Regions from separate parts of the Streptomyces sp. NPDC094143 genome, predicted to be linked through region 2. Evidence: riboswitches for the same ligand, from Rfam matches in the RefSeq annotation. Region 2 holds a riboswitch; the other holds the start of a gene.
The links. A riboswitch is a leader RNA that binds a small molecule or an ion and turns the genes downstream of it on or off. The one in region 2 is predicted to bind glycine.
Positions count from the first base shown of each region.

Region 1: another riboswitch for glycine. It lies ahead of gcvP (aminomethyl-transferring glycine dehydrogenase); the one in region 2 lies ahead of gcvT (glycine cleavage system aminomethyltransferase GcvT).

Region 1 covers NZ_JBEOTZ010000016.1:171,534-174,932, reverse strand. The annotation lists gene ABTZ58_RS21730 (DNA polymerase IV) at 1-1,355, shown strand, start outside; gene ABTZ58_RS21725 (PRC-barrel domain-containing protein) at 1,310-1,687, opposite strand; glycine riboswitch at 1,801-1,896, shown strand; gene gcvP (aminomethyl-transferring glycine dehydrogenase) at 2,071-3,399, shown strand, end outside.
Region 2 covers NZ_JBEOTZ010000032.1:27,716-31,114, reverse strand. The annotation lists gene ABTZ58_RS31250 (AAA family ATPase) at 511-1,173, opposite strand; glycine riboswitch at 1,396-1,495, shown strand; glycine riboswitch at 1,496-1,614, shown strand; gene gcvT (glycine cleavage system aminomethyltransferase GcvT) at 1,652-2,773, shown strand; gene gcvH (glycine cleavage system protein GcvH) at 2,874-3,251, shown strand; gene glyA (serine hydroxymethyltransferase) at 3,266-3,399, shown strand, end outside.

The sequences.
Region 1 (3,399 bases), on a different contig from region 2:
CGTACGAGGCGCGGGTCTTCGGGGTGCATTCGGCGATGCCCATGGGGCAGGCCAGGCGGCTCGCGCCCAACGCCGCGTACCTCGTGCCGCGCTTCGGGCTCTACAAGGCGATCAGCGAGCGCGTCATGGAGCTGCTGAGGGCGTTGTCGCCACTCGTGGAGCCGTTGAGTCTGGACGAGGCGTTCGTGGATTTGGAGGCCGGCGGAGTGGCCTGGGACGAGGAGTCCGCCCGGCTGGTCGGGACGCGGCTGCGCGCCGACATACGCGCGGTCACCGGACTCACGGGGTCGGTCGGGCTCGCCGCCTCCAAGATGCTCGCGAAGATCGCGTCGGAGCAGGCCAAACCCGACGGACTGGTGGTGATCGAGCCGGGCACCGAGCGGGCGATGCTCGGGCCGATGTCGGTGCGAACCCTGCCCGGAGTCGGACCGGCGACGGGCGACCATCTGCGGCGCGCCGGGATCACCACCGTCGAGGAGATCGTCGAGGCGGGAGAGGACGAACTGGTCCGGCTGCTGGGCAAGGCCCACGGGCACGGGCTCTACGCGATGGCCCTGGCGCGGGACGACCGGCCCGTGGTGGCGGAGCGGGAGGCGAAGTCCGTCTCCGTGGAGGACACGTACGACGTGGACATCCACGACCGGGTGCGGGTCGGGCTGGAGGTGCAGCGGCTGGCCGACCGGTGCGTACGGCGCCTGCGCGGGGCCGGTCTCTCCGGGCGGACCATCGTGCTGAAGGTGCGGCGGTACGACTTCTCGACGCTCACCCGGTCGGAGACGTTGCGGGGGCCGACGGACGACCCCGGGGTGATCGGGGAAGCCGCGGCCAGGCTGCTGGACTCGGTGGACACCACGGGCGGGGTGCGGCTGCTCGGGGTCGGGGTCAGCGGACTCGCCGACTACACGCAGGAGGACCTGTTCGCGCAGGCCGCGGGGGAGCGGGCGGTGGCCGAGGGGCCGGTCGAGGAGCACGCCGTGGCGCAGGCCGAGGAGCAGCCGTCGCGCGCCGAGCGGCGCTGGCCCGCCGGGCATGACGTGCGGCACGCCGAGTTCGGGCACGGATGGGTGCAGGGCAGTGGCCTGGGGAGGGTCACCGTGCGCTTCGAGACGCCCGGCTCGGCGCCCGGCAGGGTGCGGACCTTCCGGGTGGACGATCCCGCGCTGGAACCGGCGGATCCGTTGCCGCTGGTGTTACGAAGACCCGAGGAGCCGGGGGACGGAGCCGTCGGCCCTGTCGGCCCTGTCGGGCCTGTCGGCCCTGTCGGCCTTGTCGGGCCCGTGAGTACGCCTTCGGGGGACGCGTCAGAGGATCACGTGGTGTGTTCGTCCGAGTCGGCCAGCTTGCCGAACTCGTGATCGGGGAGCGCGGGAGGGGCCGCGATGTCCAGGCCGTAGTGGTGGTAGAGCTGGAGTTCCTGCTCGGGGGAGAGGTGGCGGCCCACGCCGAAGTCGGGGGCGTCCTTGATCAGGACGCGTTCGAAAGGGACGTGGAGGGCGCCGTCGATCAGTTCGCTGGGCTCCAGCGGGACGAACGCGTCCCTGCTGAACAGGCCGGTCCGTATGGCTGCCCACTCCGGCTCGCCGGTGGCGTCGTCGAGGTAGACCTCGTCGATCGTGCCGATCCTGGTTCCGTTGCGGTCGAATGCCTTGCGGCCGATCAGGTTGCGCGGATCGATATCGGTACGCACGGGACCTCCACAGGCTCGCAACTCATCCGTAGGCACTACAAAACGGCACAATCGAGGAGGCGGCCACTCGAAGGTTCGTGCGTTGACCGCGCTGGTACGCTGGCAACGGCTGCTGACCCCGTGCGGGAGAGTCCTCCGGACACCACCGGAGGCGCCGAAGGAGCAAATCCTCCCCGGAATCTCTCAGGCACACGTACCGCACGGACGAGGTCACTCTGGAAAGAAGAGCGGGTGTCGGCTTCCGCTCTCACCGACGGTGAAAGCCGGAGGCCTTCGGGCGATCCGGTGAAGCTCTCAGGTTGAGATGACAGAGGGGGAGGCCGTCCGGGTACCCGCGCCGTGGTGCCCCTCGAAGGTCGTGTCAGACCAGGAGGCCTCCGCCCATGACCGCCCATCGCATTCCGCTTTCCGAGCTCGAAGAAGCAGTCCCCTTCGAGCAGCGCCACATCGGCCCCGACCACGAGGCCCGGGCCAAGATGCTCGCGCACGTAGGCTACGGCTCGCTGGACGAGCTCACGGCCGCCGCGGTCCCGGCCGTCATCCAGAGCGCCGAGGCCCTCGACCTGCCGAGCGCCCGCAGCGAGGCCGAGGTCATCGCCGAGCTGCGCTCGCTCGCGGACCGTAACCAGGTCCTCGGTTCCATGATCGGACTCGGCTACTACGGCACGTTCACCCCGCCGGTGATCATGCGCAACGTCATGGAGAACCCGGCCTGGTACACGGCCTACACGCCGTACCAGCCGGAGATCTCGCAGGGGCGGCTGGAGGCCCTGCTCAACTTCCAGACCATGGTCGCCGACCTCACCGGACTGCCGACCTCCGGGGCCTCCCTGCTCGACGAGGGCACCGCGGCGGCCGAGGCCATGGCGCTGTCGCGGCGGATGGGCAAGAACAAGAAGGGCCTGTTCCTCGTCGACGCGGACGCGCTGCCGCAGACCATCGCCGTGATCCAGACCCGGGCCGAGCCGACCGGCGTGGAGGTCGTCGTCGCCGACCTCGGCGACGGCATCCCGGCCGAGTTCGCCGAGCGCGAGATCAACGGCGTACTGATCCAGTACCCGGGCGCCTCGGGTGCCGTGCGGGACATCAAGCCCGTCATCGACCGGGCGCACGAACTCGGGGCGGTCGTCACCGTCGCCGCCGATCTGCTCGCGCTGACGCTGCTGAAGTCGCCCGGTGAGCTCGGCGCGGACATCGCGGTCGGCACGACCCAGCGCTTCGGCGTGCCGATGGGCTTCGGCGGGCCGCACGCCGGCTACATGGCGGTCAAGGAGAAGATGGCGCGCAGCCTGCCCGGGCGGCTCGTCGGCGTCTCCGTGGACGCCGACGGGAACAAGGCCTACCGGCTCGCGCTGCAGACGCGTGAGCAGCACATCCGCCGTGAGAAGGCGACCAGCAACATCTGCACCGCGCAGGTGCTGCTCGCCGTGATGGCCGGCATGTACGCCGTCTACCACGGCCCGGAGGGGCTGAAGGGCATCGCGCGGCGCACCCACCGCTACGCCACGGTTCTCGCCGCCGGGCTCGCGAACGGCGGGGTCGAGGTCGTGCACGGCTCCTTCTTCGACACCGTGACCGTGCGCGTCGCGGGCCGGGCCGCCGAGGTCGTGGCCGCCGCGCGTGACAACGGGGTCAACCTGCGTCTCGTCGACGTCGATCACGTCTCGATCGCCTGCGACGAGACCACCACCCGGGCCCAGCTGCGGGCCGTG
Region 2 (3,399 bases):
TGCCCCGGCCCGCCTTCCGGGCCGTTCGGCCGCCCCGCTGGGTGTGCCGCCCGGTCCCCGGCCGGGTGTCCGGGCGAGCGCGTCGGTGAGGGCCGTGACCGCCGCCGGGTCCGCCAGGAGCGGGCAGGCTGCCGTCGCGGAGCTTCCGGACGATCGCGTCGTGGCCGGAGCCCCGGCAGGACGGCCTGCCGGCCGGTGGCCGGCCGTCGTGCCCCGGCCCGCCTTCCGGGCCGTTCGGCCGCCCCGCCGGGTGTGCCGCCCGGTCCCCGGCCGGGTGTCCGGGCGAGCGCGTCGGTGAGGGCCGTGACCGCCGCCGGGTCCGCCAGGAGCGGGCAGGCTGCCGTCGCGGAGCTTCCGGACGATCGCGTCGTGGCCGGAGCCCCGGCGGTCTCCCCGGCCGCACCGCTCGGCCTCCGGCGCCACGCGGGCCGCACCGCCGGCCCCCGGCAGCCACCCCGGCCCGCCGCGAATCCCCGGCGCTCACCCCGGCCCGCCGCGGACCCCCGGCGCTCACCCGGTGAAGCCGATGCGGCGGAGCGCGTTCGCCGTGTCCCGGTCGGCGAGGACGGCCGATCCGCAGCCGGAGGGGAGGTCGCCCTGTTCGGCGGAGCGCAGCAGGCGGGTGGTGGCCGCGCGGTGGCGCAGGAACGCGTAGCGCGAGACGCCGCGGCCGCGGTCGCGCTGGCCGGCCAGGGCCTGTTCGGGGGTGACGTCGAGGAGGAGCAGGTGCAGGGCGCCGCCCCGGCGGCGGGCCTCGCGGGCGAGCCAGCGGCGGACCCACGCCTGCGTGCCGCAGTCGTGCACCACGAGCCCCTCACCCGTGCGCAGCGCGCGCCGCAGCCCGGCGTAGTGGGCGAGCCGGACGAGCGGCCGGTAGAGCGCGTACGGCAGGAAGCCCGGCATGCGGCGCTCCCAGCGGTCGCGGGTGTCCTGGGAGTCGACGCGCCGGCCCGGGACCGTGCGCCGCATGAGCGTGGACTTGCCGCTGCCGGGCAGGCCCGTGACCACGACGATGTCCCGGGGGCCGAACAGCAGCGCGTGCGGGCCGCGGCCGGGGCGGTCGCGCAGATCGCGGACGACCGGCGCCGGGCCGCGGACCGCCCGGGCCGGAACGGCCGGCTGCTCGGGCAGCGCGATGCCCGTGGTCGTGGCGTACGCCCTGGTCCTGTTCACCGTGATCGTCCTCCCCTGGGGCCAGGTACGGAGTCCCATCCCCGCCGAGTGTAAAGAGAAGGTAATGCCGCAGGCCTCTCATTTCCGTACTCTTCCTGCAACAGGGCTGCTACAGGTCGCCGGGTCCGGCGCGCGGGACTCCCGCCCTCCCTGTGAAAGGTCCCCCTGCCGCGCCGGAAGGATGCGTGCAATGATGTGCGCGCCAACTGCATACCGGCCGTTTGAATCCGCGCGGGAGAGTTCCCAGCACCGCTGACGCTGGGGCGCCGAAGGAGCAAGTCCCTCCCTTGAATCTCTCAGGCCCCGTTACCGCGCGGGCGAGGCACATCTGAAAAGCGGGCCCTCCCCTGCCCCGGCAGGGCGCGGCTCCACCCAAGGTGCAAGCCATGGACCGGCGCGGTCATGGCGAACCTCTCAGGTTCCGATGACAGATGGGGAGGAACGACCTCGCCGTCATTGCCTTGGGAGACGACCGACCGTGAGCAGTACAGGACAACTCCGTCACACCGCGCTCGATGCCCTGCATCGCTCGCTCGGCGCGACGATGACCGACTTCGCCGGCTGGGACATGCCCCTGCGCTACGGCTCCGAGCGCGACGAGCACACCGCCGTGCGCACGAGGGCCGGGCTGTTCGACCTCTCCCACATGGGTGAGATCACCGTCACCGGCCCGCAGGCCGCCGCCCTCCTCGACTACGCCCTGGTGGGCAACATCGGCGGCGTGAAGCCGGGCCGCGCCCGCTACACCATGATCTGCCGGGCCGACGGCGGCATCCTCGACGACCTGATCGTCTACCGGCTGGGCGAGACCGAGTACATGGTCGTCGCCAACGCCTCCAACGCCCAGGTCGTGCTGGACGCGCTGACCGAGCGGGCCGCCGGCTTCGACGCCGAGGTGCGCGACGACCGGGACGCCTACGCGCTGCTCGCCGTCCAGGGCCCTGAGTCCCCCGGCATCCTGGCCTCCCTCACCGACGCCGACCTGGACGGGCTGAAGTACTACGCCGGCCTGCCCGGCACGGTCGCCGGGGTCCCGGCCCTGATCGCCCGCACCGGCTACACCGGCGAGGACGGCTTCGAGCTGTTCGTGAAGCCGGAGCACGCCGTCGAGCTGTGGCAGGCGCTGACCAAGGCAGGCGAGGGCGCCGGGCTGGTCCCGTGCGGCCTGTCCTGCCGCGACACGCTGCGCCTTGAGGCGGGCATGCCGCTGTACGGGCATGAGCTGACCACCTCCCTGACGCCCTTCGACGCCGGTCTCGGCCGCGTGGTGAAGTTCGAGAAGGAGGGCGACTTCGTGGGCCGTGAGGCCCTGCGCGAGGCCGCCGCCCGGGCCGAGCAGAACCCGCCGCGCGTGCTGGTCGGCCTGGTCGCCGAGGGCCGCCGCGTCCCGCGCGCCGGGTACGCCGTCGTCTCCGGCGGCGAGGTGATCGGCGAGGTCACCTCCGGCGCCCCCTCCCCCACCCTCGGCAAGCCGATCGCCATGGCCTACGTCGACGCCGCGCACGCCGCGCCCGGCACGCCCGGCGTGGGCGTGGACATCCGGGGCAGTCACGAGCCGTACGAGGTCGTGGCGCTGCCCTTCTACAAGCGCCAGAAGTAGACACTGGCCAGGGGCTCCACGAGGCCCCGGCCCGCCCTTCACCCCGCTCACCAGCGGTCCCCTTCACCAGCACTCCCGCGCGTACAGGAGAATTCAGGCCATGAGCAACCCCCAGCAGCTGCGCTACAGCAAGGAGCACGAGTGGCTGTCGGCCGCCGAGGACGGCGTGTCGACGGTCGGCATCACGGAGCACGCGGCCAACGCGCTCGGCGACGTGGTCTTCGTCCAGCTCCCCGAGGTCGGTGACACGGTGTCCGCGGGCGAGACCTGCGGCGAGCTGGAGTCGACCAAGTCGGTGTCCGACCTGTACTCCCCGGTCTCCGGTGAGGTCACCGAGGTCAACGAGGACGTCGTGAACGACCCGTCCCTGGTGAACTCGGCCCCCTTCGAGGGCGGCTGGCTGTTCAAGGTGCGGGTCACGGACGAGCCGGGCGACCTGCTCTCCGCCGACGAGTACACCGCGTTCTCCGCCGGCTGAGGAGTCGTAGCCGTATGTCCGTCCTGAACACCCCCCTGCACGAGCTCGACCCGGCCGTCGCCGCCGCGGTCGACGCCGAGCTGCACCGCCAGCAGTCCACGCTGGAGATGATCGCCTCGGAGAACTTCGCCCCGGTCGCGGTCATGGA